2 linked regions of the Blastococcus colisei genome follow. The protein of the gene in region 1 interacts with the protein of each later gene in a pairwise test. Links are inferred from orthologs where the notes say so. Each region holds a gene or a part of one and is shown in the gene's direction. Other genes may lie near its edges.

Region 1 (9,176 bases):
CGACCTCGACTGGGAGCATCCGGGCGTGCGGGAGGACTTCGACGACATCCTCCGGTTCTGGTTCGACCGCGGGGTCGACGGGATCCGGGTGGATGCGGCTCCCGCCATGGCCAAGGTGGCCGGGCTTCCCGACGCCGGGCACGGGCCCGGGGCGGCGTTCGAGTCACGTAGCTGGGTGGGCAACCCGCACTGGGACGTCGACGAGGTGCACGACATCCTCCGGCGCTGGCGGCGCATCGGGGACTCCTATCCGGGCGGCCGGTTCTTCGTGACCGAGGCCGTGGTGAACGGTCCGGAGCGGCTGAGCCGCTACGTGCGCCCGGACGAGATGCACACCAGTTTCAACTTCGACTACTTGACGGCGCCCTGGGAGGCCGGTGCCCTGCGGCAGGTGATCGACGGCACCCTGGCCGCGCTGGAACCCGTCGGTGCGCCGGCGACCTGGGTGCTGTCCAGCCATGACGAGACCCGGCACGTCACCCGCTTCGGGCGCGCGTACACGGGAGCGGCTTTCGGGGGCGCGCCCCTTCCCGCGTCGTCCAGCGACCTCACCCTGGGGCGCCGCCGCGCCCGGGCGGCCGCCCTGCTCTCCCTCGCGCTGCCGGGCTCCGCCTACGTCTACCAGGGGGAGGAACTCGGTCTGCCGGAGGTCGAGGACCTGCCGGAGTCCGCGCTCCAGGACCCGACCTGGGAGCGCTCCGGCCACACCGTCCGCGGTCGGGACGGCTGTCGGGTGCCGTTGCCCTGGGAGGGCGACCGGCCGCCGTTCGGTTTCACGGCGGACGACGCCGAGCCCTGGCTGCCGCAGCCGGCGGACTGGGCGGCGTCTACCGTGGCCGCCCAGCGCTCGGACCCGGGGTCGATGCTCGCCCTGTACCGCACGGCGCTGCGCCTGCGGCGCGGCCTGGGGGGAACGGGCATGACCTGGCGGAGCACGGAGCCCGACGTCCTCGCCTTCGACCGGGGCACGTCGTTCCGCTGCGTCGTGAACCTCTCTGCCGAGCCGCTGGCCCTGACCGGACCGGGTCGGGTCGTCCTGTCCAGCGCCCCGTGCACCGAGGGCCTGCCCGCAGACGCGGCCGTCTGGCTGGCACTCGACGACTCCCCGGGCCGGTGACGCGGTCGCCCCGGCACACCGCGCGGCTATCGTCGTCGGGGTGAGCGAGCAGCCCGATCCGGCGGACGGCCCGGAGTCCACCCCTGGGCGCCGGCCGCGGACGCGGCTGCTGCTCGCCCTCGCCGCAGGGATCCTGGCGGCCGACCTGATCACCAAGCTGATCGTCGTGGCGACGATCGAGCCGGGTGAGGACATCCGGGTGCTCGGGGGAGCGCTGTACCTGACCAACCTGCGCAACACCGGGGCGGCCTTCTCCTTCGCCGAGGGCTTCACCGTCGTGTTCTCCCTCGTCGCCGTGGCCGTCGCCGTCGTGATCGTGCGGACGGCGCGGCGGCTGTTCTCCACCGCGTGGGCCGTGACGCTCGGGTTGGTCCTCGGTGGCGCCCTGGGCAACCTGGTCGACCGCATCTTCCGGGACCCGGGCTTCCTGCGCGGCGGAGTGGTCGACTTCCTCTCGGTGTTCGCGCCCGACGGGAGCGTCTGGCCGGTGTTCAACGTCGCCGACTCCGCGATCGTCTGCGGCGGGATCCTCGGGGTCGTCCTCGCGTTGCGCGGCATCGAGTTCGACGGTTCGCGGGGGAAGGACGAGGCGGCGGCCCCCGACGTCGCCTGAGCCACCTTCAGAGGTTCGCCGGGCTGCGCACGTCACAATGGGATCCGTGATCTCCTCTCCCGGCATGCACCGTGCGCTCCCGGTGCCCGACGGGCTGGAGGGCCAGCGGGTCGACCAGGCGCTGTCCCGGCTCTTCGGCCTCTCCCGGTCCGTGGCGGCCGACGTCGCCGACGCCGGGAACGTGGTCGTCGACGGGCGCGTACGGGGCAAGGGCGACCGGCTCACCGGTGGCAGCTGGCTGGAGGTCGAGCTGCCTCCGCCGCCGGGGGAGCCCGCGGCGCCCCGGCCGGTCGTCGGGATGACGATCCTGCACGACGACGACGACATGGTCGTGGTCGACAAGCCCGTGGGCGTGGCTGCGCACCCGAGCCCGGGCTGGGACGGTCCCACGGTCATCGGCGGCCTGGCCGCGGCCGGCTACCGGATCTCCACGTCGGGCGCGGCGGAGCGGCAGGGCGTCGTGCACCGGCTGGACGCGGCGACGACCGGCGTGATGGTGGTCGCGAAGAGCGAGCGCGCCTACACCGCGCTCAAGGCGGCGTTCAAGGAGCGCACCGTCGAGAAGGGCTACCACGCCCTCGTGCAGGGCCACCCCGATCCGTCGCGGGGGACGATCGACGCGCCCATCGACCGCCACCCCCGGCACGACTGGCGGTTCGCGGTGGTCCAGGGAGGCCGCCCCTCGGTCACCCACTACGAGGTGATGGAGGCGTTCCCGGCAGCGAGCCTGGTCGACATCCGGCTGGAGACCGGGCGCACCCACCAGATCCGGGTGCACTTCTCCGCGCTGCGCCATCCCTGCGTGGGCGACACGACCTACGGCGCCGACCCGACCCTCGCGGCCCGCCTCGGCGTGGCGCGGCAGTGGCTGCACGCCGTCCGGCTCGGCCTCCCGCACCCCGCCGACGGCCGCTGGGTGGAGTTCACCAGCGAGTACCCCGACGACCTCGCCGGCGCGCTGGCCCTCCTGCGCGCGGAGACCTGAGTCCGGCGTGAGCGACCTGCCGGGCTCCCTCGCCGACTTCGGGCCCGCAGCGTTCGCGGCGGTCGTGGTCGCGGGCTACCTGGTGGTGGGCGAACCGATGGTGGGGCACGTCCTGCACCGCCGGTTCGAGGGTCGGCTGCGCACCGATCCCGGCGCCCGCCGCTCCTTCTACGGCCGCCTGCTCGTGCTGGAGTGGGGCCTGGCGCTGCTCGCGCTGGTGGTCTTCCTCTCGGCCCCGGGCGTGGACGCCGGCCAGGTCGGGCTCCGCTGGCCGCAGCAGTGGCCCGGCCCGCTGACCGGCCTGGTCATCGTGCTCGTGCTCCTCTTCGTCGCCGTCTCGACCCGGGCACTGCGCGGCGGGGCGCTGCTCGAGGCGGCGGAGCCGGTGCGCCGTCGGGGTCACTCCCCGCCCGCCCAGGGGCGGCATGCCGAGCCCCCCGGTGCCGCCACGCTCGCGCTCCTGCCGCGCACGGCCGGTGAGCGACGGCTGTTCACCCTGGTCGGCGTGACCGCCGGGGTCTGCGAGGAGTGGTTGTACCGGGGGTTCTTCCTCGCGGTGGTCGCCGCCCTGGCCGGCGGGCTGCCGACGGGGGTCCTGGTCGTCGTCGCGGGCGTGGCGTTCGGCCTCGCCCACGCCTACCAGGGCAGGGTCGGCGTCGTCACCACCGGAGTCCTGGGCGGGGTCATGGCCGCGGTGTACCTGCAGACCGGCTCGCTGCTGCTGCCCGTCCTCCTGCACGCCCTCATCGACCTGCGCTTCCTCCTCGTGCCGGCGCGGGTGCTGCCCGCCGGGAGGACGGCGTGAGCGAGGGCCGTGGGGCGGGGCCGGCCATGACCGCGGTCGTGATGACACCGGCCGACGGGCCGGACGCCGCCGCTCTGCGCACCCGGGTCTTCGTCGACAGCGGAGCGTGCCGCCGGAGATCGAGGAGCACGCCGCCGGCTCGATCGCGGTGCACGCGCTCGGCGGCGACGCGACGGGGCGGTGACTACGAGGAGGCGGGCATCGTCCACGTCACCATGCCGCTGCCGCTGCCGCTGCCGCTGCCGCTGCCGCTGCCGCTGCCGCTGCCGCTGCGGTAGCCGGGGCGGGTGTGACGGATCGGTCCGCCTGTGAGGAGACACGTCCTGTCAGACCCTCGGAGTAGACCTCCGGGAGTGCGAGGATCGACGTACCGGCCCCCGCACCACCGAACGCAGGCACCCGCAACCACCGGTCTCCCCACCGGTCGCCTGCCGGAGCACCTCCCCGGCGGGCACGCACGACCACTGAGGAGTAGCGCCGCACCGTGAGCAGCACGTCCGACTCGTTCGCGCACCTGCATGTACATACCGAGTACTCGATGCTGGACGGCGCGGCCAAGCTGCCCGAGGTCACCGCCGCCGCAGCCGCCCAGGGCATGCCCGCCCTGGCCATGACCGACCACGGCAACGTCTTCGGCGCCTACGACTTCTACAAGCAGGCGACAGGCGCCGGGGTGAAGCCGATCATCGGCATGGAGGGCTACTACACGCCCGGGTCGCGCTTCGACCGCGCGCCGTTCGACTTCGGCGACAACCTCATCGACGAGGAGGGCGACGGCGGGTCCAACCGCGGCAAGGCCGCGTACACGCACATGACCCTGCTGGCCCGGACGACGGAGGGGATGCACAACCTGTTCCGCATCTCCTCGCTGGCCAGCCTCGAGGGCCAGTACCGCAAGCCGCGCTTCGACCGCGACCTGCTGGAGCGCTACGGCAAGGGCCTGATCGCCACCACCGGCTGCCCGTCGGGTGAGGTGAACATGTGGCTGCGCGCCGGCAAGGAGGACCGCGCGCGGCAGGCGGCGGCCGACTTCCAGGACATCTTCGGGCGGGAGAACTTCTACGCCGAGCTCATGGACCACGGCCTGTCCATCGAGAAGAAGACCCGGCCCGCGCTGCTGGCGATCGCGAAGGACCTCGGCATCCCGCTACTGGCCACCAACGACCTGCACTACACGCACAAGGAGGACGCCGCCGCCCACGACGCCCTGCTGTGCATCCAGACGGGGTCGCGCCTCAACGAGACCAACCGCTTCCGCTTCAACGGCGACGGCTACTACCTCAAGAGCGCCGCCGAGATGCGCGCGCTCTTCCCCGGCGACCTCCAGGTCGCCTGCGACAACACGCTGCTGGTCGCCGAGCAGTGCGAGGTGACGTTCACCGAGGGCGCCGACCTGATGCCGCGCTTCCCCTTGCCGCCGGGGGAGGACGAGACCTCCTGGTTCGTCAAGGAGGTCGAGCGCGGGCTGCACAAGCGGTGGCCGAGCGGCATCCCCGACCACGTGCGCAAGCAGGCCGACTACGAGACCGCGATCATCTGCCAGATGGGCTTCCCGGGGTACTTCCTCGTGGTCGCCGACTTCATCAACTGGGCCAAGGACAACGGCATCCGGGTGGGTCCGGGCCGTGGCTCGGCCGCCGGGTCGCTGGCTGCCTACGCGATGGGCATCACCGACCTTGACCCGCTGTCCCACGGCCTGATCTTCGAGCGGTTCCTCAACCCCGAGCGCGTCTCCATGCCCGACGTCGACATCGACTTCGACGACCGCCGCCGCGGCGAGGTCATCCGCTACGTGTCGGAGAAGTACGGCGAGGAGCGGGTCAGCCAGATCGTCACCTACGGCACGATCAAGGCCAAGGCCGCGATCAAGGACGCCGCCCGGGTGCTCGACCGCCCCTACTCGGTCGGTGACGAGCTGACCAAGCTCATGCCCCCGGGCGTGATGGGCAAGGACATCCCGCTGTCGGGCATCTTCGACCCGGCCCACCCGCGCTACAAGGAGGCCTCGGAGTTCCGGGCCCGGTACGAGGCCGATCCGGGCGCGGCCGAGGTCGTCGACCAGGCCCGCAAGCTCGAGGGCCTGAAGCGGCAGTGGGGCGTGCACGCCGCCGGCGTCATCATCGGCCGGCACCCACTGATCGACAGCATCCCGATCATGCGCCGCGAGGCCGACGGCGCGGTCATCACGCAGTTCGACTACCCGACCTGCGAGACGCTCGGGCTGCTCAAGATGGACTTCCTGGGGCTGCGCAACCTCACGGTCATCGACGACGCGCTGCGCAACATCGTCATCAACGGCAAGGAGGCCATCGACCTCGACGAGCTCAGCAAGGACCTCACCGACAAGGCCACCTACCAGCTGCTGGGCCGGGGGGACACGCTCGGCGTCTTCCAGTTCGACGGTGGCCCGATGCGTTCGCTGCTGCGGCTGATGCGGCCGGACAACTTCGAGGACATCTCGGCCGTGGGCGCGCTCTACCGCCCCGGCCCGATGGGCGCGAACTCGCACACCAACTACGCGCTGCGCAAGAACGGCCAGCAGGAGATCACCCCGATCCACCCGGAGCTCGCCGAGCCGCTCGAGGAGATCCTCGGCCAGACCTACGGCCTGATCGTCTACCAGGAGCAGGTCATGGCGATCGCGCAGAAGGTCGCCGGGTACTCGCTCGGCAAGGCCGACCTGCTGCGCCGTGCGATGGGCAAGAAGAAGAAGTCGGTCCTGGACGCGGAGTTCGTCGGCTTCGAGGCCGGAATGAAGGCCAACGGGTTCTCCGCCGCTGCCATCAAGACGCTGTGGGACATCCTCGTCCCCTTCGCCGACTACGCGTTCAACAAGGCGCACTCCGCGGCCTACGGGCTGATCTCGTACTGGACGGCCTACCTCAAGGCGAACTACCCGGCCGAGTACATGGCCGGCCTGCTCACCAGCGTGGGCGACGACAAGGATCGCCGGCCGATCTATCTGGCCGAGTGCCGCCGGATGGGCATCAAGGTCCTCCCGCCCGACGTCAACGAGTCGTCCTGGGACTTCACCGCCGTCGGCACCGACATCCGCTTCGGCATGGCTTCCGTGCGCAACGTCGGGCACAACGTCGTCGACTCGATCGTCCGGGCCCGCGAGGAGAAGGGCGCCTTCAAGGACTTCGCCGACTTCATGCGCAAGATCGACACGGTGGCCTGCAACAAGAAGGTGATCGAGTCCCTGGCCAAGGCCGGCGCATTCGACTCGCTGGGCCACTCGCGGCAGGGCATCGCCGCGGTTCACGTCCAGGCCGTCGACTCGGCCATGGCGCTCAAGCGCAAGGAGGCGGAGGGCCAGTTCGACCTGTTCGGCAGCTTCGGCGCCGGCGCGGGGGAGGACGATCCGTTCAGCGGGGCGCTGGACATCGTCATCCCCACGGCCGACTGGTCGAAGGCCGAGCGCCTGGTCTACGAGCGCGACATGCTGGGCCTCTACGTCTCCGACCACCCCCTGCACGGCGTGGAGCACGTGCTCGCGGCGAACGCCGACACCCCCATCGCCGAGATCAACGCCGGCGGCGTCGAGGACGGCGCGAACGTGACCATCGCCGGCATCCTCACCTCCGTCTCCCCGCGGACGAACAAGCAGGGCGCGCCGTGGGCGATCGCCACGCTCGAGGACCTCGAGTCCGGCATCGAGGTGCTGTTCTTCCCCAAGACGTGGGCCGAGGTCTCGGAGAAGGTCGTCCGCGACCAGATCATCGTGGTCAAGGGGCGGATCAGCCGGCGCGACGACCAGCCGTCGCTGTTCGGCTCCGAGGTGACCATTCCCGAGCTCACCGAGGGGCCGCGCGGACCGGTGCTGGTGTCGATGGCGGCGGCGCGCTGCACGCCGCCGGTCGTGGAGCGGCTGCGCGAGGTGCTCGGCAGCCATCCCGGCACCACCGAGGTGCAGCTCAAGCTCGTCAACGGCAGCCGGGAGACGGTGCTCCGCCTCGACCAGGGGCTGCGGGTGCGCCCGAGCACGGCGCTCATGGGCGACATCAAGGCACTGCTGGGCCCGACCAGCGTGGCGCTGCTGTGACGGGGGTCCGCTGACCACGGAACCGGGCCCGCCGGCGGAACCGTCCCGGTCGTCGGACCGCGATCCGGCAGCTGCCAGGAAGCCGTTGTTCACTGGAGCGGTGACCTACCCCGCACCCACCACCGACGCGGTGGCAGCCCACGGCCTTCCGAACGGCGCCTTGGGACCCGCGGCCCCCGAGGGCCGTGGCACGACACGTTCCGTGGCGTCGGCCTACTGGCGGGGCCGGGCGGAGGTGCGGGCCGACTCGCGCAGCTCGGCCGGGATCGTGCTGGCGCTGGCGCTGGCCGGAATTCCCACCGGCCTGCTGTGGTGGTGGCTCGCCCCGCGGGCCGACTTCCGCGTCACCGAGGCCGGTCCGGTGCCGATCGGAAACCCCTCACCGGAGCTCCTGGCCGCCGACGACGCCGTCCTCGCGTTGATCCTGGCCGGCGTCGGCCTGCTCGCCGGGAGCGCGGCCTGGCTCCTCCGCCGGCGTCGCGGCGTGGCCACGGTGCTCGCGCTGGCGGTGGGTGCCTGCCTCACGGGGGTCGTCGCCTGGCAGACCGGCGAGCTCCTCGGGGGAGGCCCCTCCGAGGCGGAGCTCACCGACATCGGCGCCCGTGTGACCACCTCCCTCACCCTGGGATCGCTGCCGGCGCTGGCGCTGACCCCGTTCACCGCGCTCCTGGCCTACGTCGCCGCCGTCCTCTACGCGCTCGACGACGGCCTCGGCCGGACCGAGTCCGACGCCGGCGGACGGGCGGCTTCGGCCGGCGGCGGAGCACTTCTTCCGGACGAACGACCGTTGGTCGACGCCCCTCCGCCGGCATCCCCCTCCACCTGACCCGACCGCCGGACGCTCGGGTCGCCGGTACGTCGGTACCGGTGTGGAGCGACCGGTCACCGGCTCAGATGTGCACGGCGCACAAGTCCGCACACCAAGTTGGTGTCTGACGGACGTGGGCCGACCGCACCCGCCTCCCTAGTGTCGTGCATCACAGGGCCCGGTGGTGCGGGTCACAGTGCACGAGCACCGAAGGAGTCGGCGGCGCATGAGCTTCGGTTACCTGCCCTGGGAGCGGCTCCGTTCCTCTGCGGGCAAGCCATGCGTCCGGGACGACAGCGTGGAGCTGAACTACGCCGAGTTCGATGCCCGGATCGCGGCGTTCGCCGGCCAGCTGGCTGACCTTGGGTTCGGTCGTGGCGACGTGCTCGCCGTCATGCTCCCCAACCGGGTCGAGCTGCTCGTAGCGCTGTTCGCCGCGTGGCGGCTCGGCGGCGCGGCCACCCCGGTCAACCCTGTGTTCACCCGGAGCGAGGCCGAGCACCAGATCGCGGACTCCGGGGCCCTCGTCGTGGTGAACCTGGGGCCGGAGGCGCCCACCGGTGGACGGCCGGCAGTCCATGTGCGGGACATGCGGGTCGCCGCCGGAGGCGCACCGCTCCGGCCGGTCGCCCTGCGGCCTGACGACCTGGCGCTGCTGATCTACACCAGCGGGTCCACCGGACGGCCCAAGGGCGTGATGCTCGACCACGGCAACGCCGAGGCGATGTCGAGCATCATGGCGGACCACTTCTCCCTGACCGAGCAGGACCACTGCCTGCTGGTACTGCCCCTGTTCCACGTCA
Region 2 (8,015 bases), 2.9 Mb from region 1 along the record:
CCGGATCCAGGTGCCCGGACAGGTACGTGCGTCCACCGGCCGACGTCGCCATCCGGAACACCCGGGGCAGCCCGGCGGCGTCGTCCAGGGTGCCGTCGGGGTCGATGCCGGCCACCCAACGGCGGACGGCCTGGGCGGTGTCCTCCGGACCCAGCGCCAGCGCCGCATCCGTGAGGATCTGATCGGTCCAGCCCAGGTCGATGTCCTGCCCGGCGGCCTTCGCGACCCGCTCGGGAGTCACTGCGGTGGTCACCACGGCGACATGCGCAGGCGTCACCGCACCGGCGGCGTAGGCGGCCGCCAGCGCAGGGAGGTCTCTCAGCCGCCGGCCGGCCCGCACCAGCCCGGCCGCCTCGCGACCGGAGACCCGGCAGTGCCCGGTCAACCACGGCTTCATCGACGCCATGCCGTCGCCGGTGTGCACCTGCCTGGCGTCCCCGGCGCCGACGGCCCGGGTCTGCATCGCCGTGAGCCGGTTGATGCCGATCTGGGCCAAGGGGATGACCCCGCGCAGCTGCTCGTCGGACAAGTCGTCGGGGTCGAAGTCGGCCGGATCCAGCTCGGCGAGCTGCTCGAGCACCGACACCCACGACGACACCGCCCAGCACCTGCCATTCGCACCGACTGATCGAACGTATGAGCGAAGAATAGCGAGGCGGTGCGACGAAAAGAGAAGCTCAGACGGCCTGTGGACAACTTCTTCCCGTCCACAGGATCAGGACTCCCGAGGTGCAGCGGAGATCGTCCGAGGTCGACTGTGGTGAGCTGACGCACAGGCGGACACGGGGAGGTCGCACAGATGCCTGACACATGGCCGGACGAGCGGCCGACCGACGTGCAGCTGAGCGCCGGCGCCGCCCGCCTCGCCGTCGACCTGCGTGGTGGCGGCATGCGCCGGCTGACCGTGGGGGACTGGGAGGTGCTCGACGCCTATCCGGCGGGCACGGTCGTCGACGGCTGGCCGGGTGCGGTCCTCCTGCCCTGGCCCAACCGGATCCGCGACGGCCGGTGGACGTGGCAGGGGCGGGAGCTGCAGCTGGAGGTCGGCTCCCCCGAGGCGCCGCACGCCATCCACGGCCTCGTCGCCTGGCAGCCCTGGACGGCGCTCGAGACCTCGGACGACGCCGCCACCGTGGGGACCGTCGTGGAGCCGCATCCTGGCTACCCGTTCCGGCTGGCCGGCGCCGTGGACTACCGGCTCGATCCCGGCCGGCTGACCGTGACGCTGCGGGTGCGCAACCTCGGCACGGAAGCCGCCCCGTTCGGCGCCGGTTTCCATCCCTACCTGTCGGTCGGGGCGTCGCACGACGGCGGCATCGGCGATGCCGACCTGACGCTGCCCGTCCGCACGGTGCTGGAGCTCGACGGCGGGCTGCCGACGGGCCGCCGGTCCCCGTTCGACGGCGCCGTCGGCCGGCTCGGTGACCGCGTCCTCGACGATGCCCTCACCGACCTCGTCCGTGACGACGACGGCTGGGCGCGGACCCGGCTGCGCGGTCCGGCGGGCGAGCTGGAGCTGGCGGTCGACGGCGCGTGGTCCTGGCTCCAGGTGTTCAGCGGCGACGTGCTCCCCGAGGGCCGGTGGCGCCGGACCCTGGCGGTCGAGCCGATGACCTGCCCGCCGAACGCGCTGGCCGACGGCGTCGACCTGCTCGTCCTCGAGCCCGGCGAGGAGTGGGCGGGCATCTGGACGCTGGCCTGGACGGCGGGCTGACGTGCGGGTCCTCGAGCTCTGGCGCTACCCGGTCAAGTCGCTGCAGGGAGAGCGGCTGGCCGAGGCGCAGATCGGTGCGCTCGGCATCGACGGCGACCGGCGCTGGGCGCTGTTCGACCGCGACACCGGCCTGGGCCTCACCGCCCGGCGGGTGCCCGAGCTGCTCTTCGGGTCAGCCCGCCTGCGCGCCGACGGCGGGGTGGAGGTGGTCCTGCCCGACGGCTCGGTGACCACCGATGACGACACCCTCTCGGGCTGGCTCGGCCGCCGGGTGGAGCTGCGCGCCGCTGCCGAGGACGGCGACGTGGCCCCGACCTACGAGACGCCGGTGGACGAGGAGGAGCCCGACCCCACCGAGTGGCTGCAGTGGGAGGGCGCCCATGGACCGTTCCACGACAGCCCTCGCATCCGGCTGTCGCTGGTCTCGACGGGCACGCTCGGCACGTGGGACCGCCGGCGGTTCCGGGCCAACGTCGTCCTGGACGGCGAGGGCGAGGAGCACCTGCGGGGGCAGGAGGCGGAGCTCGGCGGCGTGCGGCTGCGGTTCGGCATCCCGATCCCCCGCTGCGTCATGACCACCCGCCCGCAGCCCGGCGGCATCGCGCGTGACACCTCGGTGCTCAAGACGATCCACCGCGAGCGCGACGGGCTGCTCGCCGTGCGGGCGGCCGTCATCCGGGGCGGCTCCGTCGGCACCGGCGACGTCCTCGTGCCCGACGGGTCGGCAGACTGAGCGCCATGCGCACCGTCGACCTGCGGCCTGGCGAGGACACCATCCGGCTCGGTCAGCTGCTCAAGCTGGTCGACGCCGTCCCGACCGGCGCCCAGGTGAAGGACGTGCTGTTCTCCGGCGCCGTCCGGGTCAACGGCGAGCCCGAGGAGCGCCGCGGCCGCCAGCTGCACCGCGGCGACGTCGTCTCGGTCGAGGGCATGGAGGACGTCCGGATCGGCTGACCGGTCGGCGCGGCCCGAGGAGCTCGCGACTCGGCCATGGACGGTTCCACGTGGAACCGAGGCCTCTGCCAGGCTGGCGGCATGGTCCGCGCCCCGATCCGTGTGCCCCGGTGGCCCGCGGCCGCCGAGAAGAACCGCAGCGTGCAGGTCGTCCTGGAGGGAGCGCGATGAGCCGGGCCCCGTACCTCTCGGCCCGGCTGCAGGGCTTCGGGACGACGGTCTTCGCCGAGATGAGCGCGCTCGCGGTGGCCACCGGCTCGGTGAACCTCGGCCAGGGGTTCCCCGACTACCCCGGCCCGCCCGCGGTGCTCGACGCCGCCCGGGCCGCCATCGGCACCGCCGCCGACCAGTACCCGCCGGGTCCCGGGATCCCCGAGCTGCGCACCGCCGTCTCCAGGCACGTCCGGCGGTTCCGCGGCCTGCACCACGACCCCGACAGCGAGGTCCTCGTGACGGCCGGGGCCACGGAGGCGCTGTCGGCAGCACTCCTGGCGCTGATCGAGACCGGCGACGAGGTCGTGCTCTTCGAGCCGATGTACGACTGCTACGCCGCAGGCATCGCCATGGCCGGGGGCGTCGCCCGGCCGGTGCCGCTGCATCCGCCGAGCGACAGCGCGGGGCCCTGGACGTTCGACCCCGCCGACCTGCGGACCGCGATCACCGGGCGCACGAAGGTCCTGTTGCTCAACACCCCGCACAACCCGACGGGCAAGGTCTTCACCCGCGAGGAGCTCGCCCTGCTGGCCGACCATGCCGTGGAGCACGACCTGCTCGTGCTCGCCGACGAGGTCTACGAGCACCTGGTCTTCGACGGGGCCGGCGACGGGGAGGGGCACCTCTCGATCGCCACGCTCCCGGGGATGCGCGAGCGCACGCTGACGGTCGGCAGCGCCGGTAAGACCTTCAACGTCACGGGCTGGAAGATCGGCTGGATCTGCGGGCCCGCCCCCCTGGTCTCCGCCGTCCGTACCGCCAAGCAGTTCCTCACCTACGTCAACGGCGGTCCGTTCCAGCCCGCCATCGCGGCCGGCCTGGCGTTGCCGGACGAGTACTTCGCCGGGGCAGCCCGTGACCTGCAGTACCGCCGGGACGTCCTGGTGCGAGGGCTCCGCGAGGCCGGGCTGCCGGTGATCAGCCCGGAGGCCACCTACTTCGCGACGGTCGACGTGCGGCCGGTGCAGCCCGACGGCGACGGGCTGGCGTTCTGCCGCGCGCTGCCGGAGCGCGCCGGTGTCGTCGCCGTTCCGACCGTGGTCTTCTACGCACCGGAGCACGCGCACCTGGGCCGGCACCTCGTCCGGTTCGCGTTCTGCAAGAGTGACGCCGTCCTGGGCGACGCCGTCGAGCGGTTGAGGAGGCTCTCGTGAGGATTGCCGCGGTGCAGCACGACATCGTCTGGGAGGACCGGGAGGCCAACTTCGCGCGGCTGGCCCCGCAGGTCGCCCGGGCGGTCGGGGCAGGGGCGGAGCTGGTGCTGCTCACCGAGACCTTCAGCACCGGATTCACCATGACGCCGGGCATCGGTGAGCCCGAGGATGGCCCGTCGGCGCAGTTCCTGGCCGGTCAGGCCGCCGAGCACGGGGTGTGGGTGGGCGGTACCTGCCCGGAGATCGCCGCCGGGGAGCAGTTGCCCTACAACTCCTTCGTGCTGGCCGGTCCCGACGGCGTCGCCCACCGCTACCGCAAGCTGCACCCGTTCACCCACGCCGGCGAGCACGAGCGGTTCCGGGCGGGGGAGAAGCCGGTGACCGTCGAGATCGGCGGTGTGAGGATCACGCCGTTCATCTGCTACGACCTGCGCTTCGCCGACGTGTTCTGGAAGGCCGCGCCGGAGACCGACGTCTACCTGGTGCCGGCGAACTGGCCCAGCCCGCGACGCCTGCACTGGCAGACGCTGCTGCAGGCGCGGGCCATCGAGAACCAGGCCTACGTCGTCGGCTGCAACCGGGTCGGGACCGCGGGTGACGGCACCGAGCACGTCGGCGACAGCCGGATCGTCAGCCCCATGGGAGAGCTGCTGGCCACCGCGGCCGGCGTCGAGACGATCGTGCTGGCCGACGTCGACGCCGCCGAGGTCACGGCCACCCGCGACCGGCTGAGGTTCCTGCCCGACCGCCGGGGGGACTGAGGGGGACTCCCTCCGGAGACGTCCGGGTCCTAGCGTTCCCGGGGTGACCACTGTCGCCGGCGCGAGCCGCCCCGGGTCGGCCCATCTCGCCGCGCAGCTGTCCGCGCCCGTACGGAGGCTGATGCGCTCCGGCGTCGCCGGCGCCGGCCTGATGGTGGCGGCCACCCTGCTCGCCCTCGTCTGGGCCAACTCGCCGTGGGGGAGCTCCTACGAGCGGCTCTGGCACACCGAGCTCGCCCTGCGGTTCGGCACCGCCGAGATCGCCATGGACCTGCAGCACTGGGTCAACGACGGCCTGATGGTGTTCTTCTTCTTCCTGATCGGCATGGAGGTGCGTCGCGAGCTCTCCATGGGGGAGCTGGTGCAGCGCAGCCGGCTGACCGTCCCCGCGCTGGCGGCGGTCGCGGGCCTCGTGATCCCGGCACTGCTGTACCTGGCCATCAACGCCGGCGGGGACGGTGCGGTGGGCTGGGGCATCCCGATGGCCACCGACACCGCGTTCGTCCTGGGCGCCCTGGCGCTCTTCGGCCGGCACTGCCCGATCCAGCTGCGGGTCTTCCTGCTGTCGCTGTCGGTGGTCGACGACATCGGCGCTCTCACCGCCATCGCGATCTTCTACTCCGACGAGATCGACCCCGTCGCGCTCGGCATCGCGGGCCTGTGCGTGCTGGCGTTCATCGGGCTGTCCCGCATGCAGGTGTGGCGGGGGCCGGCCTACTTCGCCGTGGGCGCGGTGATGTGGGTGGCCATGTACGAGTCGGGCGTGCACGCCACCATCGGCGGGGTCGTCCTGGGGCTGCTGGTCAGCGCCTATCCCCCGCGCCGGGCCGAGGTGGAGCGCGCCGGGTCGCTGGCGCGGGCGTTCCGGCAGTCACCGGAGCCCGCGCTGGCCCGCGAGGCGAAGCTGTCCGTGGAGCGCGCCATCTCCCCGAACGAGCGGATCGGCGCGGTCCTGGTGCCGTGGAGCAGCTACGTCGTCGTCCCGGTGTTCGCGCTGGCCAATGCCGGCGTGCGCATCGATGGTGCGCTGGTCGAGCGGGCGCTCACCTCCCCGGTCACCATCGGGGTCTTCGTCGGGCTGGCGGTGGGCAAGCTGCTCGGCGTCGGGCTCGCCGCGACCCTCGCCGTCCGGACGGGGCTGGGCGTCCTGCCTCCCGGCATCAGCCTGGGCAGCGTGTGGAGCGGCGCCGCACTCACCGGCCTCGGCTTCACCGTCTCCCTCTTCGTCACCGACCTGGCCTTCGACGACGAGGCCCTGCGGGAGGAGGCGACCATCGGCATCCTGGGCGCCGCCGTCGTCTCGACGGCCCTCGGAGCCCTCTTCTTCCGGCTGCTGGGCCGGGGAGGCAGCGCACCGGAGCGGCCGGCCCAGCTCGACCCGCCGGTGGACCCGGCCGTCGACCACATCCGCGGTCCGGTCGACGCCCCGCTGACCCTGGTCGAGTACGGCGACATGGAGTGCCCCTTCTGCGGCCGCGCCACGGGGGTGGTGAGCGAGCTGCGGAGCCGGTTCGGGGACGACCTGCGCTATGTCTTCCGGCACCTGCCGCTGCTGGAGGTGCACCCCCGCGCCCAGCTCGCCGCCGAGGCCGCCGGTGCGCAGGGCCGGTTCTGGGAGATGCACGACCGACTGTTCGCCCACCAGGACGAGCTCGACGCCGCGGGGCTGCTCGAGCACGCGGCGGCCCTCGACCTGGACCTCGAACGGTTCGCCCGCGAGCTCGGGAACGGCACCCACGGTCAGCGGATCCGGAACGACGTCGTCGGCGCCGAGGCCAGCGGTGTCGAGGGCACTCCCACGTTCTTCGTCAACGGGCTCCGCCACGCGGGGCGGGCCGGTACGGACGAGCTGGCGGCAGCCCTGCTCCGCACCGATCCACGCGGCACGCCCGCTGAGCGCGCCGTGGCGCCCCTGGTCGCCGAGGCGGGACGCCGGCCCGTGCCGCTGTCGCCGCCGGCCCGGCTGCCCGCCGTCGAGGGCCTGGCCGAGACACCCGACCTGAGCGGCGCCTCACCGCGGCTGGACGACCGCCAGCTCGCCGTCCTCCGGCGGGCCGGACGCCGCCGGTCGACGACCGCCGGTGAGGTGCTGGTGCGGGGCGGCGCCGGCGAGTGGGACTTCGTCGTGGTGCTGACGGGCACCGTCGCCGTGGTCGAGAACCCGGAGCCGGGGGACGGCGGCGAGCAGCGCGTGGTCTCCGTGGTCGGCCCGGGCCGGTTCCTCGGCGGGCTCAACATGCTCGCCGGGCAGCGCGCCGTCCGATCGGTGGTCGCGGCCGCGCCCGGGGTGGTGGTGACGCTGACCGTGCAGCGGCTGCGCGAGGTGATGGCGGCCGACCGCGAACTGGCCGACGTGATCATGCGGGCCTTCCTGCTGCGCCGCGCGATGCTGATCGGCCGGGCCTCCGGGCTGCGGGTCGTGGGCGATCCGCGGTGGCCGGCCAGTGCCCGGCTGCAGGCACTGCTGGACGAGCACGGGATCGCCCACCAGTGGCTCGATCCGGCCGACGACGAGGCCGCACGGGCCGTGCTCGCCGAGAACGACGCGCTGGATGAGGAACGGCCCGTCGTCGTCGCCCCGGACGGCCGGGTGCTGGTCGACCCCGGCCCCGACGACCTGCTCGGGGCGGCGCGGCCGGCCCGCAGCTGACGAGCGGTCAGGCGCCGCGGGGGGAGGCGTCCGTGTCGACGACGATCTGCTCGCGCTGCACCTGCCCGGTCACCGTCTCCTGCCCCTGGACCAGCTCGGTGCGCAGCCGCACCCGCTCGGTCGGCACGACCTCCACGGTCACCACCGGCCGCTCGGTGTGCAGGACGATCTCGCCGGGCAGGCCGGCCGACGTCGTCGTCCCGGCCGGCCGGTCGGTCAGCAGTGTCTCGCCCTCGTCGACGTCGTCGGGGGCGTCGATCGGCACCTGCTCGAGGCGGATCTCCTCGCGCCGGATCGGCACGGTGATCTGCACCTCCTCGGTCACGACGTACTTGACCAGTCGCGCCCGGGTGGTGGCCACCCGCTCGGTGTCGACGACCAGCTGCTCCTCGCTGCGGGTCATCGCCCCGTCGTCGGTGCTCGCCGGCGGCCGGGGGGCCGCCGCGGCCGGCATCTCCACGGTGGGCGGCGCAGCTGCGGCCGGCGCCTCCTGGCGGGTGCCGGGCCCGGCCACGCTGCCGGTCGCGCTGCCGGCGCCGTAGTACCGGCGCAGCTCCGCCTCGTCGTCG

The links.
Region 2: the proteins of dnaE (region 1) and FHU33_RS00135 interact in binary tests that used the Escherichia coli proteins (3 or more experiments, as listed by UniProt). The link is inferred for Blastococcus colisei from one-to-one orthologs.

The regions. Positions count from the first base shown.
Region 1 is NZ_VFQE01000001.1:2,950,033-2,959,208, reverse strand. Bases 3,631-7,765 are described here. They hold dnaE (DNA polymerase III subunit alpha), read left to right. Parts: upstream 3,631-4,004; coding sequence 4,005-7,565; downstream 7,566-7,765. Other genes in these bases: FHU33_RS14015 (LPXTG cell wall anchor domain-containing protein), read left to right, coding at 7,666-7,765; FHU33_RS25015 (hypothetical protein), read left to right, coding at 3,631-3,798. Also shown: FHU33_RS14045 (glycoside hydrolase family 13 protein), read left to right, coding at 1-1,117; lspA (signal peptidase II), read left to right, coding at 1,158-1,730; FHU33_RS14035 (RluA family pseudouridine synthase), read left to right, coding at 1,768-2,715; FHU33_RS14030 (CPBP family intramembrane glutamic endopeptidase), read left to right, coding at 2,723-3,520; more of FHU33_RS25015, read left to right, coding at 3,517-3,630; more of FHU33_RS14015, read left to right, coding at 7,766-8,391; FHU33_RS14010 (class I adenylate-forming enzyme family protein), read left to right, coding at 8,600-9,176. UniProt on the Escherichia coli protein: DNA polymerase III is a complex, multichain enzyme responsible for most of the replicative synthesis in bacteria. This DNA polymerase also exhibits 3' to 5' exonuclease activity. The alpha chain is the DNA polymerase catalytic subunit.
Region 2 is NZ_VFQE01000001.1:22,970-30,984, reverse strand. What follows is about bases 1,962-4,935. They hold FHU33_RS00135 (pyridoxal phosphate-dependent aminotransferase), read left to right. Parts: upstream 1,962-2,835; coding sequence 2,836-4,035; downstream 4,036-4,935. Other genes in these bases: nhaA (Na+/H+ antiporter NhaA), read left to right, coding at 4,840-4,935; FHU33_RS00130 (nitrilase-related carbon-nitrogen hydrolase), read left to right, coding at 4,032-4,796; FHU33_RS00140 (RNA-binding S4 domain-containing protein), read left to right, coding at 2,453-2,668; FHU33_RS00145 (MOSC domain-containing protein), read left to right, coding at 1,962-2,447. In the rest of the region: FHU33_RS00155 (HNH endonuclease signature motif containing protein), read right to left, coding at 1-598; FHU33_RS00150 (aldose 1-epimerase family protein), read left to right, coding at 800-1,714; more of FHU33_RS00145, read left to right, coding at 1,716-1,961; more of nhaA, read left to right, coding at 4,936-7,446; FHU33_RS00120 (DUF2382 domain-containing protein), read right to left, coding at 7,454-8,015. UniProt on the Escherichia coli protein: Shows aminotransferase activity with methionine and histidine as substrates, and to a lesser extent also with phenylalanine.